DNA from 3 places in the Streptomyces sp. NBC_00234 genome. Region 3 is predicted to be linked to each of the others. Evidence: riboswitches for the same ligand, from Rfam matches in the RefSeq annotation. Region 3 holds a riboswitch; each other region holds the start of a gene.
The links. A riboswitch is a leader RNA that binds a small molecule or an ion and turns the genes downstream of it on or off. The one in region 3 is predicted to bind cobalamin.

Region 1 (4,545 bases), 5.5 Mb from region 3:
GAACTCCGTACCGATGGAACAGATTCACGCCTCGGCCGACAGATCGGGAAACGCGTCCATGAGTTCTCTGAGCGACCCCGCCCCGCCCCCCGCGCGGGGAGCGGGCCGGCTCCTCGCCGTGAGTGATCTGCACGTCGGAATCGCCGACAACCGCGCGATCGTCGAGTCGCTGCACCCGACGTCCGACGAGGACTGGCTCATCGTCGCGGGTGATGTGGCCGAGCAGGTGTCGGACATCGCCTGGGCGCTGGAGCTGCTCGCGGGGCGATTCGCGCACGTGGTGTGGACTCCGGGCAACCACGAACTGTGGACCATCGACAGGGATGCCGTGGCGCTGCGTGGCCGGGCACGGTACGACCACCTCGTCGAAGTGTGCCGCGGACTCGGCGTCTCCACGCCCGAGGATCCCTTCCCCCACTGGCCGGGACCGGACGGGCCGGTGGCGATCGCACCCGTCTTCGTCCTGTACGACTACACCTTCCTGGCCCCGGGGACGACGACGAAGGAAGAGTCCCTGGCCCGCGCGCACGAGGTCGGCATCGTGTGCACCGACGAGTTCATGCTCCACCCCGATCCGTACCCGACCCGCGACGACTGGTGCCGGGCCCGGGTCGCGCAGACCGAACAGCGGCTGGCCGCGCACGATCCGGCGGTCCCGCTCGTGATCGCCGGGCACTGGCCACTGGTGCGGCAGCCCACCGATGTCCTGTGGCACCCGGAGTTCGCCCAGTGGTGCGGCACCGAGCTCACCGCCGACTGGCACCGTAGGTTCGACGTGGAGGCCGTGGTGTACGGCCATCTCCACATTCCCCGTACGACCTGGTACGACGGGGTGCGCTTCGAGGAGGTCTCGATCGGCTATCCCCGGGAATGGCGCGAACGGGGCCATCCGCTGGGGCTGTTGCGGCAGATCCTGCCCTACGCGGAGCGCCCCGCCACCCCGGTCGAAGCGCACGCGGACGGTCGGGAGGAGACGTCGTGATCGAACGGATCCTGCCCCTGTACGTGGCCAGCGCGGAGACCTGTGACGAGGACGCGCCGCCCGGCACCCTGTTCCCGGAGGAAGAGGCGCTCGTGGCCACGAGCGTGGCCAAACGGCGGCACGAATTCGCCGCGGCGCGCTGGTGCGCACGCCGGACGATGGCCGCTGTCGGCCTGCCGCCCGCTCCCGTGCTGCGCGGCCACCGCGGAATGCCGCTGTGGCCCGCCGGCTACGTCGGCAGCATGACGCACTGCGACGGCTACCGTGCGGCGGCGCTGGCGAAGGCGGAGGACCTGAGGGGGCTCGGCGTCGACGCCGAGCCCAACGCACCGCTGCCGTCCGGTGTCTGGGAGATCATCTCGCTCCCGTCGGAGCGCGAACGGCTGCTGTCGTACGGTGACGTGGCGGCCCGCGAGGCCGGTTCGGAACCCGACGGAACGGGGACCGTTCACTGGGACCGGCTCCTGTTCAGCGCCAAGGAGAGCGTGTTCAAGACGTGGTACCCGCTCACCCGGATCGAGCTCGACTTCAGCGAGGCGGACATCACGTTCCACCGCACGTCACCGAACACGACCGAAGGCACGCTCAGTGCACGGCTGTTGAGGTCCGCGCCCGGCATCCCGCCGACGCTCACGGGGAGATGGCTGGTTCACGACGGCATCGCGGCGACGGCGGTCACCTTGCCGGGGTGAGCACGTCGGCCTGGTCAGCGGCCTTCGGAAACCAGGGGCTGACCACACGTCAGGTTCCACCGTCCGAGGCGTCCGCTGAGCTGGGTGAGCGTCAGTGGGGCGACGTCGAGGCGCCAGAACGCCGTCGCGGGCAGACCCAGCCCGTGGACGACCGCCGCGCGCACGACAGCTGGCTCGACGACGGCGAGCACCCGGCCTCTGTCCTCTCCCAGGCCGTCGAGCCAGCCGCCGACCCGCGCGCACAGCTCCGACAGGGACTCGCCGCCGTGCGGAGCGGCGGACGGGTCGGAGAGCCAGGCCGCCACGGCTTCGGGCTCGCTGTCGCTCACATCGGACAGCCGACGCCCGCGCCAGCGCCCCAGGTCCCAGTCCGCGGGAGCGGGTTCGGGCCCGGGCCGCAGGCCGAGCGCCTCGGTGGTCCGCAGACAGCGTTCGGAGCCGCCGCTGACGCACAGCTCCGCGTCCGGCACGCCCGCCGCGGCGGCGCGGGCACGCCGCACTCCGGACTCGTCGAGGGGTGCGTCCCCCTCGAACCGGGCCTCTCGCAGAGCGGCGTTCATCGCCGGCGAGACCAACATCACCCGTACCGTCACTTCGCTCTCCATTTTCTGAACGTGGCCTGTACAGCCCGCTACTTGCGGCGTTCGGGGGTCACCGCCAGGCCGATTGCACCATGGCGGTGCTCAGCCACAGGCGGTAAGGTCACGACGACCATGACGACGGTGTGACGGAAGCCGGTGAAAATCCGGCACGGTCGCGCCACTGTGAACTCGTACCTGTACGGGAAGTCAGACCCGGCACCGTCGTCTCAGGCACCACGATCGGGACGCGTGTTCCCCCAGGAGGTTCTGCCATGGCACAGTCTGCTGCCGTCACCACCGGCGCACCCGCCATCACTCCCATCTCGCTGAAGGCCCTTGCACCGTGGGCTGCCTTCTTCGGCATTCTCATGCTCGTCCTGCTGTACTTCGTCGGCGCCGAGCAGGGTGCCATCTCGGTCATCGCCGGCGAAGGCGTTCACGAGTGGGTCCACGACGGCCGGCATCTGCTCGGTTTCCCCTGCCACTGAGAACCGATACGCAGGGGACATTCTCGTGAACTCCATATCTGTCAGGGCTCTGCTCGTCCGCGGGATGCTGGCGGGCCTCGTCGCGGGCGCGCTCGCCCTCGTCGTCGCCTACTTCCTCGGCGAGTCCCAAGTGGACGCCGCCATCGCGCTGGAAGAGGCTCACCACCACGACCACGGCGGCGGCGAGGAACTCGTCAGCCGCACCATGCAGGCCACCGGCGGGCTCGCCACCGGGATCCTGGTGTTCGGCGTGGCGGTCGGCGGCATCGCCGCACTCGTCTTCTGTTACGCACTCGGCCGCATCGGCGACTTCGGCCCCCGGGCCACGGCCGCCTTCGTAGCCGGTGGCGCGCTGCTGACGGTGTACGTCGTGCCGTTCCTGAAGTACCCGGCGAACCCGCCGGCCGTCGGCAATCCCGACACCATCGGCCAGCGCACCGGCCTCTTCTTCCTGATGGTCGCACTGAGCGTGCTGCTGGCCGTCGCCGCCGTCATCCTCGGCAAACGGCTCGCACCTCAGGTGGGCAACTGGAACGCGACGATCGCCGCGTTCGCGGGCTTCGTCCTGCTCATCGGGCTCGCCTACGCCTTCCTGCCCTCGTTCAACGAGGTCGGCAAGGACTTCCCGGCCACGCTGCTCTGGCAGTTCCGGCTGTCCACCCTCGCCATCCAGGCGACGCTGTGGACCGCCTTCGGTCTGATCTTCGGATACCTGACCGAACGCCTGCTGGAGCCGCAGACGGACCGCTCGCGCGCGGGCACGGAAGCGGCGCCCCGGACGGTGGGGGCGGTGAGCTGAGCGGTGGCCGTGACCGGTCTGCCGGTCCCATGACACCCTGACTGATCCGTCCGACCCACGACGCGACCCGCCGGACACCCTCCGGCGGGTCGCGTCGTCGCGTCCCGCCGAAGTGCGTTCCCGGGGCAGCATCCGGTGGGTCTATGACTCCTCGTCGGTCCAGTCGACGAGGTAGTGGTGCAACTGATCGTCCACGCCGACGAGCCGCATCCCCGCGGCGGTCATGACGCGGTGCGACCCGGTGTTGTCGAGGTTGGCGTCACCCTTCACGGACGTGGCGCCCTGCGCGCGGGCGAACTCCAGCAGGGCGCGAAGCGCCTCGGAGGCGTACCCGTTCCCCCGGGCCGCGGGGACCACGCTGTAGCCGATGGTCACCTGGCCCTCCTCGTCGGGTGCGCCGTGGAATCCCATCCCGCCGATCGCCTGTCCGTCCTCCCGCCGCCTGATCTCGAAGGCGCCGAACGGCCGGGGGTCACCGACCGTCTCGCACGTGCGCACGTAGCGCCCGGCGCCGAACCTGTCGCCTTCGTCTGGGTACCCGGGGGCCCACAGGGCGTCGGGCGCCGGTCGGCCCGCCACCAGGTCAGCAGCTTCGGCCGGGCTCATCGGGTGCAGTGCCAGGCGTGTTGTCACAAGGTCATCCATGAACGCGGAGTATTCACGGGGTACGGGCCGAGCGCACCCGAATATGCCCCAGGAGGGTTAGCGCTGATAGTAGCGACGCTACGGATGGCGGGTAGCGGTGCTATTCGTTTGGTGTTAGCGTTGATATATCGGGTTGGTCCGAACCGCCGGCCCCTCCATGAGGAGCAATGCCATGAGCGAGCACAACGCCCCCAGCCGCCGCCGGGTCGCCGTCGTCATGGGAGGCTCCCGCGGCATCGGCCGCGAGAGCGCCGAACGGCTGGCGGCGGACGGATTCGCGGTCGTCGTCAACTACGTGGGCCGGCGCACCGAGGCCGAAGCCGCGGTCGCCGCCATCGTCGCCGCGGGGGGAGAGGCC
Region 2 (4,545 bases), 3.5 Mb from region 3:
CCTTGAACGTCATCCAGCCCTGCCCGGTCTGCGCGAGCGTACGCATCATCCGGCCGTACAGGTCACGCGCGGGCATGGTCTTGCGGGCCAGCCCGGCCTCCTCCGCCGCGCGGTAGGCCGCGTCGAACTCCGCGCCCCACAGGTCGACCAGCTCGGGCACGTCGGCGGGCGAGAACAGCGACCACTGGCCGTCGGTGTCGACCCGGCGCATGAACTCGTCCGGAATCCAGTGCGCCAGGTTGAGGTTGTGCGTACGCCGCTGGTCCTCGCCCGTGTTGTCGCGCAGTTCGAGGAACTCCTCGATGTCCGCGTGCCAGGTCTCCAGGTACACGGCGGCTGCGCCCTTGCGGCGGCCCCCCTGGTTGACCGCGGCGACCGAGGCGTCGAGCGTCTTGAGGAACGGAACGATGCCGTTGGAGTGCCCGTTGGTGCCGCGGATCAGTGAACCGCGGGCGCGGATACGGGAGTACGAGAGGCCGATGCCGCCCGCGTGCTTCGAGAGCCGGGCCACCTGGTGGTAGCGGTCGTAGATCGAGTCGAGCTCGTCGAGCGGCGAGTCCAGCAGGTAGCAGGAGGACATCTGCGGGTGCCGGGTACCGGAGTTGAACAGGGTGGGGGAGGAGGGGAGGTAGTCGAGCCGGCTCATCAGGCCGTACAGCGCGGCGACCTCGTCCAGCGCCTCCGGGGTGTCGTCCTCGGCGAGACCGGCCGCCACCCGCAGCATGAAGTGCTGCGGGGTCTCGATCACCGCACGGGTCAGCGGGTGGCGCAGCAGGTACCGGCTGTACAGCGTCCGCAGGCCGAAGTAGCCGAACCGGTCGTCCGCGCCGGCCACGAGCGAGCCACCGACCAGGGCGTCGAGCCGGGAGGCGTGGACCCGGACGAACTGGGCGGTGCGGTCCGCGATCAGGCCCTCGCGGTGTCCGACGGCGACCGAGGCGGAGAAGGAGACCGCGCCCTGGCCGGCCGCCTCGTCCGCGATCGTGCGGGTGAGGAGCCGGGCGGCGAGCCGGGAGTAGGCGGGGTCCTCGGAGATCAGGCCCGCGGCGGCCTCCGTGGCCAGCGAGCGCAGCTCGGCCTCGTCCGACCGGGCGTTGCGACCGCGCAGCGCGGCGGCGGCGACGCGGCCGGGGTCGGTGTCGGGCAGATCGGCCGTGAGGTCGGTGAGGGTCCGCAGCAGTGCGGTCCCGGGTCCGTCCGTCGTGGCTTCCGTGGTCTTCCCGGACGCGGCGTTCCCTGCGGCTGAAACCGGATCGGCTGGCGCGATGGTCACCGGTGCTCTCCCTCGCTCGGCTCGGGGCCGGCGGGGAGCGGGGGCAGCCGGGCAGAGCGGGGCCCGGAGGCGGCAGCACTGCGTGCGGCGTCCACCGGCCCATCCGCGAGGCCCGGACGTCTCTGCGCCCGGTTCGGTCGAGCCGGACGCGCTGTCGACAGGTCTTCGGACTTCGGATGCGCAAAAGCGCACCGATCACACCGTTGCGGGACAGTTCCGGATTCGCACCGGATTCCCCTGCGGCGACAGCGAGCACGAGCATACATGTGGGGGCTGCCCATCGAGGCAGCCCCCACATCTTGTGTCGTGCGAGCGGAGTGCGGTTACAGTGCCAGCCGGAACGTGAGCAGGGGGCCGAAATCGGGCAGGGGCTCCCAGTCCCGCTCCGGAGTCCGTACGAAGCCGAGGCGCTGGTAGATCCGGTGGGCGTCCCGCATGACGTCCTGCGTCGACAGGACGACCCCGGTGACCCCCTCCGTGGCCCGTGCCCGGTCGATGCACGCCCGCACCAGAGCCTCGCCGGCCCCGCGTCCGCGGGCCTCGCCCGAGACCGCCAGCATCCGGAACTCGGCCTCGCCCTCCAGGGCGATGTCCGCCCAGGGATTCCCGGACAGGGCGTATGTGACCCCGCCGAGAACCGCGCCCTCCGAGCCCACGGCGACCAGCACCTCGGCCTCCGCGGCCCGCCGTCCCACGGCCCGCAGTTCGGCCAGATACGGGTCCTCGGCCCCGAGATCCAGCAGACCGTCGTCGAGATACGCGTGAGCCGTGATCTCGCCCAGCGCTTCGTGCTCCCCGGGGCCGATGGGCCTGATCGAAATGTCCATGCGGGGAGTGTGCCGCACCGGGGGCGCATGGGCGTACCGGATATGCGACGGGCCGCCGCGCCTCCGTTGCCGGAGTCGCGACGGCCCGTTGCGGAGCGGTCGGTGCGGGGGTCAGTGACCGCCGGGCGCGCCCGCGGTGGCGGGCGGCAGGACCGTCTTGACGCCCGGGTCGCCCGCGTCCGCCGTGTAGTCGGACGGCGAGGTCTCGTCGATCCCGGCCGGCGCCTTCAGCGCGTTGAGGACGAAGGTGAGGACGACCACGACCACCACGTTCAGGACGAACGCGGTGAGACCGATGTAGCCGATCTCGCCGATGCCCGGGATCTCCTTCGAGGAGCCGCCGAAGTGCTTCTGGGTCGGGCTGGCGACGCCGTACGCGGCGACCGTCCCGTACACCATGCCGACCGCCCAGCCCGCGATCAGGGCCCAGCGGTGGAACCAGCGGGTGAACAGGCCGCCGACCAGTGCGGGCATGGTCTGGAGGATCCAGATCCCGCCGAGCAGCTGGAAGTTGATCGCGACCGTCTTGTCCATGGTGAGGACGAAGGCGAGCGCGCCGACCTTCACCAGGAGCGAGACCAGCTTGGAGACCTTGGTCTCCTGCGCCGGGGTCGCGTCGGGCTTCAGGAAGTCCTTGTAGATGTTGCGGGTGAAGAGGTTCGCCGCGGCGATCGACATGATGGCCGCCGGCACCAGCGCGCCGATGCCGATCGCGGCGAAGGCCACGCCCGCGAACCAGTCGGGGAACATGTTCTCGAACAGCTGAGGGATCGCCAGCTGGCCGTTGTCCACCTTGACTCCGGCGGCGATCGCCATGAAGCCGAGCAGCGCCAGCAGCCCCAGCATCAGCGAGTACAGCGGGAGGATCGTCGTGTTGCGGCGGATCACGTCACGGCTGCGGCTGGAGAGCGTCGCCGTGATCGAGTGGGGATACATGAAGAGCGCGAGCGCCGAGCCGAGCGCCAGGGTGGCGTAGCCCCACTGGCCCATCTCGCCCGGGACGAGCGCACCGCGCGGCTTGCCGGTGGCCTCGTTCGTCTGCGAGAACGCCTCGCCCGCCTTGGCGAAGATGTCGTCGAAGCCGCCCAGCTTGATCGGGATGTAGATGATCGCCACGGCGATGACCAGGTAGATCAGCCCATCCTTGACGAACGCGATCAGCGCCGGCGCCCGCAGGCCCGAGGAGTAGGTGTACGCGGCGAGCACCGCGAACGCGATCAGCAGCGGCAGGTCCTTGACGAACCAGTGCGTGGTCTCGCCACCGCCGACGCCCATCACGTCCAGCACCGCCTGGATGCCGACCAGCTGGAGCGCGATGTACGGCATCGTGGCGAGGATGCCGGTGAGGGCGACCGCCAGCGAGAGCCCCTTCGAGCCGAAGCGGCCCCGGACGAAGTCCGAGGTGGTGACGTACCCGTGCTTGTGCGACACCGACCACAGCCGCGGCAGGAAGGTGAAGATCAGCGGGTAGACGAGGATCGTGTACGGGACGGCGAAGAAGCCCGCCGCGCCCGCCGCGTAGATCGCCGCGGGGACGGCGACGAAGGTGTACGCCGTGTAGAGGTCACCGCCCAGCAGGAACCAGGTGACCCAGGTGCCGAACGACCGTCCGCCCAGGCCCCATTCGTCCAGGCTGTTCTCGTTCTCGGCCTTCCGCCAGCGGGCGGCCATGAATCCGATGACCGTGACGGCCAGGAAGAAGAAGATGAATACGGCGAGTGCTACGCCGTTGACGCCGTCCTTCATGCTGACGCACCTCCCTTGCGGGCGCGCTGGTCACGCTGCCACAGCGTGTACGCGACCATCGTCAGTGCGGTCGAGATGAGGACCCACAGCATCTGGTACCAGTAGAAGAACGGGATGCCGATGAACGTGGGTTCGACCTTCGCGTACGAGCTCACCCAGAGCATCGCCACGAACGGCGCAATGAGGCACACGGCGATAACCACCCGCACGGGTGTGATCGTTGGCCGTTTTTCGGCGGTGTTTTCGGGCATGTGGTGCTCCGTCCCCTCGCTGGTCACCTGGTGTAATGCGCACGAAATCTAGGCGAGGGGTCCGTCCAGCGTCACCCCCTGTCCGCATTGCGGTAGTGCAACGGTGATGTCTCGGTGACATGCACGAACGACGGCAGGGTCCGGTTCACGCCAATCCCGAGGTGACGGTGGCGGCGGGCAGCGAACGGCCCCCGTGGGGATGGTGATTCCACGGGGGCCGTTCGTCGTGCGGGTCGCGACAGGTGATGCGGTGGGACTCGGTCGGTGGGACTCAGTCGGTGGGCCGCTTGAGGCGGGCCACGAACTTGTAGCGGTCGCCGCGGTACACGGAGCGCACCCACTCCACCGGCTCGCCGTGTCCGTCGATCGAGTGCCGGGACAGCATCAGCATCGGCAGGCCGACGTCCGTGCCCAGCAGTCCGGCCTCGCGCGGGGTGGCGAGGGAGGT
Region 3 (4,545 bases):
CCCGCCGGACCGCTTCCCGATGCTGATCGCTCATACGGAAATCCTATGAGTGCGGGGCGGATCGGCGCCGGGAGAGCCGCTCGGGTGACCAGGATCTCCTCAACGGCGAAAAGTGGCTGAAAACGTTCGCCAACGGGCACCAAAAGAGGGCCGCCACCGGGCTACGGACGGGCCGCGCCCCCACTCCCCACACAAGCGGAGTGCCCGCACTCCATTCAGGGTCACCACAGCGCCCTGCCCAGTTCATCTTCCGTTCACCCAGGTTGCCTACGGTCCACGTGCCACTGACGTCGAGCGATTGCCTGGGTAAATGGAACACATCACACTGCTGCTTGCGATTGTGATCGTGACAGCTCTCGTGTTCGATTTCACGAACGGTTTCCATGACACCGCCAACGCGATGGCCACCACCATCTCGACCGGCGCACTGAAGCCCAAGACAGCGGTGGCGATGTCCGCCGTTCTCAACCTGATCGGCGCGTTCCTGTCGGTGGAGGTCGCCAAGACGATCTCCGGCGGGATCGTCAACGAGGACGGCCTCAGAACCGAGGTCATCTTCGCGGCGCTCGTCGGCGCCATCCTGTGGAATCTGCTGACCTGGCTGGTGGGCCTGCCCTCCAGCTCCTCGCACGCGCTCTTCGGTGGCCTCATCGGCGCCGCGGTCATGTCGGCGGGCTGGTCCTCGATCGACGGCGGCACGGTCGTCACCAAGGTCCTGCTGCCCGCCATCGCCGCGCCGCTCGTCGCCGGTCTCGCGGCCCTGCTGGCCACCAGGCTGACGTACCGGATCAACCGGAAGGTCACCGACGAGGCACAGCTGAAGTCGACCGCCAAGGGCTACCGGGCCGGCCAGATCGCCTCGGCCGGGCTCGTCTCCCTCGCCCACGGCACCAACGACGCGCAGAAGACCATGGGCATCATCACCCTGGCCCTGGTCACCGGTGGCGTCCTGGCGCCCGGCTCCAACCCGCCGGTCTGGGTCATCGTCTCCGCCGGTGTGGCCATCGCCATGGGCACCTACCTCGGCGGCTGGCGCATCATCCGCACCATGGGCAGCGGCCTGACCGAGCTCAAGCCGCCGCAGGGCTTCGCCGCCCAGACCAGCGCGGCCACGGTCATCCTGGCCTCCTCGCACCTCGGTTTCTCCCTCTCCACCACCCAGTCCTGCTCGGGCGCCGTCATGGGCGCGGGTCTCGGACGCAAGGGCGGTGTGGTCCGCTGGTCCACCGCCACCCGGATGTTCGTCGCCTGGGGCCTGACCCTGCCGGCCGCCGGTCTGGTCGGCGCGGGTGCCGAGCTGCTCACCAAGCAGGGCAGCTGGGGCGTCGCCGTCGTCGCCGTCCTGCTCGTCGCGGGCTCCGGTGCCATCTGGCTGCTGTCGCGCCGCAAGCCGGTCGACCACACCAACGTGACGGACGGCCAGCACGGCGAGCCCGAGCCCGCGGGCGTCGTCACGACGGCCATGGCGGCCGTCACCCCGCCGCCCACCGGCACCGCGGCCATGGAGATCAAGACCACCATCCCGGCCCCGGCCGGTACCACCGCCGACCCGGCCCGCCCGGCCACGGTCTGACAGGGCAGGGAACACCACCATGAAAATCGACTGGGCAGCTCTCGCCTCCGTCTTCGGCGTCAGCCTCGTGGTCACCGTGGCGCTCGTCGGCCTCTTCACCCTCGGCATCGTCGGCCTCTCCAAGCAGGCGTCGGCGGCCTCGGCCGGCAGCTCCGGCGGCACGCTCGCGCTGGCCCGCACCGCCGCGTACGCCTGCTTCGGGCTCTGCGCAGCCGCGGTCGCCTACGGGATCTATCTGATCGTCGTCTGACGCGACGGCCGCCGTACCCGCGGCCACATATGTACGAAATCGCCGTTGGCCTGCGGGGCTCCCCGCAGGTCAACTGCGAGTTGACGGGCGTTCGCACAGCGTGGTGGACTGCCCGTGCCGTTTACGGCGACAGAAGAGGAAGCCGGTGCGAATCCGGCGCGGTCCCGCCACTGTCACCGGGGAGCACTCCCCCCACACCGGAAGTCACGGTCCGTCCGCGGACTGGAAGGCCGGGGGGAACTGCGGATCCGGAAGCCAGGAGACTCTCGTCGCCGGTCACGTCGAACCAGGGCGCGGACCCTGAGTGAGGACATATGCCATGCCCGGCCGCTGTGCGCCCGATCCTGTGTCACCCGATCCTGTGTCACCTGCCATCAGAACGACCCGTGCATCGGCGGGCTGAGCCTTGCGTGCCGACCGCATCTTCGCGTACGGCGCCACGGCCGGTCTGATCGGCGATCTGCTGCTGGGTGATCCCCGCCGGGGACACCCCGTCGCCGCGTTCGGGCTGACCGCCGCAGAGGTCGAGAACCGGCTGTGGCGCGACCACCGCGGGTGGGGTGCCCTCCACACGCTCGTCTGCGCCGGAGGCGCCGCGGGCGCCGCCGCGCTCGCCGCCCGCGCCGTCCGCGACCGGCCCGCCCTCGCCGTCGCGCTGACCGCCGCCACCACCTGGTCCGTCATCGGCGGCACCTCACTGGGCCGCGAGGCCCGCGCCATCGGCGGCGCGCTCGCCGCCGGGGACGTCGACGTGGCCCGGGAGCGGCTGCCGCATCTCTGCGGACGCGACCCGCACTCCCTCGACGGGCCCCAGATCGCCCGCGCCGTGGTCGAGTCCGTCGCCGAGAACACCTCGGACGCCGTCGTCGGTGCCCTCGTCTGGGGTGCGCTGGGCGGAGTGCCCGGCCTCGTCGCCTTCCGGGCCGTCAACACCCTCGACGCCATGGTCGGGCACAAGTCGCCCCAGTACCGCCGGTACGGGTGGGCCTCGGCCCGCCTCGACGACGTCGCGGGCTGGCCCGGCGCCCGCCTCACCGCCGCACTCGCCGTGGCCGTCGGGGGGCGGCCACGGCAGGCGGTACGGGCCTGGCGTGCGGACGCGGGCAAGCACCCGAGCCCCAACGCGGGTCCGGTCGAGGCCTCGTTCGCGGGCGCCCTCGGCGTACGCCTCGGCGGGACCCTCGCGTACGGCGGGCGGACCGAGCACCGGCCGGTGCTCAACGGGGCGGCCGGCCGCGCGGTGGAGACCGCGGACATCGAACGCGCGGTGCGGCTGTCGCGCCGGGTGAGTGCGCTGGCCCTCGGCGTCTGTGTGGCCGGACGGCTGATCGCGGGACGGAGACGGATATGAGCGGCGGGCTGCTGGTCGCGGGGACCACATCGGACGCGGGCAAGAGCGTCGTCACGGCGGGGATCTGCCGGTGGCTGGTGCGGCAGGGGGTGAAGGTCGCCCCCTTCAAGGCGCAGAACATGTCGCTCAACTCCTTCGTCACCCGCGAGGGTGCGGAGATCGGGCGCGCCCAGGCCATGCAGGCACAGGCCGCCCGGGTGGAGCCGACCGCGCTGATGAACCCGGTGCTGCTGAAGCCCGGCAGCGACCGGTCCAGTCAGGTCGTCCTGATGGGCAGGCCCGTCGGCGAGATGAGCGCGCGCGGCTACCACGGGGGGCGGCAGGAGTCGCTGCTCGGGACCGTCGTGGACTGTCTGGAGCAGCTCCGGGGCACGTATGACGCCGTGATCTGCGAAGGGGCGGGCAGTCCGGCCGAGATCAACCTGCGGCGTACGGACATCGTGAACATGGGCGTCGCGCGGGCCGCGCGGTTCCCGGTGCTGGTGGTCGGGGACATCGACCGCGGGGGTGTCTTCGCCTCGTTCTTCGGTACGACGGCCCTGCTGAGCGCCGAGGACCAGGCGCTGGTCGCCGGCTATCTCGTCAACAAGTTCCGGGGTGACGTCTCCTTGCTCGAACCGGGCCTCGACATGCTGTACGAGCTCACGGGGCGGCGGACGTACGGGGTGCTGCCGTTCGCCCACGGGCTCGGCATCGACGAGGAGGACGGACTGCGGGTGTCGCTGCGCGGCGCCGTACGGGAGTCCGCCGTCACCGCGCCGCACGGCGAGGACGTCCTGCGGGTCGCGGTGTGCGCCGTGCCGCTGATGTCGAACTTCACCGATGTGGACGCGCTGGCCGCGGAGCCCGGCGTCGTGGTGCGGTTCGTGGACCGGGCGGAGGAACTGGCCGACGCGGACCTGGTGATCGTGCCCGGTACCCGCGGCACGGTGAAGGCGCTGGCGTGGCTGCGCGAACGGGGCCTGGCGGACGCGCTGGTGCGGAGGGCCGCCGAAGGGCGCCCGGTGCTGGGGATCTGCGGCGGCTTCCAGGTGCTCGGTGAGCACATCGAGGACGACGTGGAATCGCGGGCCGGGCAGGTCGACGGGCTCGGACTGCTGCCGGTGCGCATCCGGTTCGAGAAGGCCAAGACGCTGGCCCGACCGGTCGGCGAAGCGCTCGGGGAACCGGTCGAGGGGTACGAGATCCACCACGGCATCGCCGACGTGCGGGGCGGGGAACCGTTCCTGGACGGGTGCCGGGTGGGCTCGGTGTGGGGGACGCACTGGCACGGCTCGCTGGAGAGCGACGCGTTCCGGCGGCGGTTCCTCACGGAGGTCGCGCGGGCTGCCGGGCGGCGGTTCGTGCCCGCCCCGGACACGAGTTTCGAGC

Region 1: it holds a riboswitch for cobalamin, as region 3 does, so the genes downstream of both, OG230_RS32415 (CbtB domain-containing protein) here and OG230_RS08040 (cobalamin biosynthesis protein) in region 3, are expected to answer to the same signal.
Region 2: it holds a riboswitch for cobalamin, as region 3 does, so the genes downstream of both, OG230_RS23855 (ribonucleoside-diphosphate reductase subunit alpha) here and OG230_RS08040 (cobalamin biosynthesis protein) in region 3, are expected to answer to the same signal.

Annotation. Positions count from the first base shown of each region.
Region 1 is NZ_CP108101.1:7,395,866-7,400,410, forward strand. Features, by position in the region: gene OG230_RS32400 (metallophosphoesterase family protein) at 59-982, shown strand; gene OG230_RS32405 (4'-phosphopantetheinyl transferase family protein) at 979-1,674, shown strand; gene OG230_RS32410 (histidine phosphatase family protein) at 1,689-2,279, opposite strand; adenosylcobalamin (AdoCbl) riboswitch at 2,377-2,524, shown strand; gene OG230_RS32415 (CbtB domain-containing protein) at 2,528-2,743, shown strand; gene OG230_RS32420 (CbtA family protein) at 2,769-3,542, shown strand; gene OG230_RS32425 (GNAT family N-acetyltransferase) at 3,684-4,175, opposite strand; gene OG230_RS32430 (SDR family oxidoreductase) at 4,360-4,545, shown strand, end outside.
Region 2 is NZ_CP108101.1:5,379,365-5,383,909, forward strand. Features, by position in the region: gene OG230_RS23855 (ribonucleoside-diphosphate reductase subunit alpha) at 1-1,273, opposite strand, end outside; cobalamin riboswitch at 1,413-1,535, opposite strand; gene OG230_RS23860 (GNAT family N-acetyltransferase) at 1,597-2,100, opposite strand; gene mctP (monocarboxylate uptake permease MctP) at 2,212-3,846, opposite strand; gene OG230_RS23870 (DUF3311 domain-containing protein) at 3,843-4,097, opposite strand; gene OG230_RS23875 (GntR family transcriptional regulator) at 4,369-4,545, opposite strand, start outside.
Region 3 is NZ_CP108101.1:1,846,250-1,850,794, forward strand. Features, by position in the region: gene OG230_RS08025 (class II aldolase/adducin family protein) at 1-34, opposite strand, end outside; gene OG230_RS08030 (inorganic phosphate transporter) at 311-1,573, shown strand; gene OG230_RS08035 (hypothetical protein) at 1,593-1,823, shown strand; cobalamin riboswitch at 1,919-2,110, shown strand; gene OG230_RS08040 (cobalamin biosynthesis protein) at 2,230-3,174, shown strand; gene OG230_RS08045 (cobyric acid synthase) at 3,171-4,545, shown strand, end outside.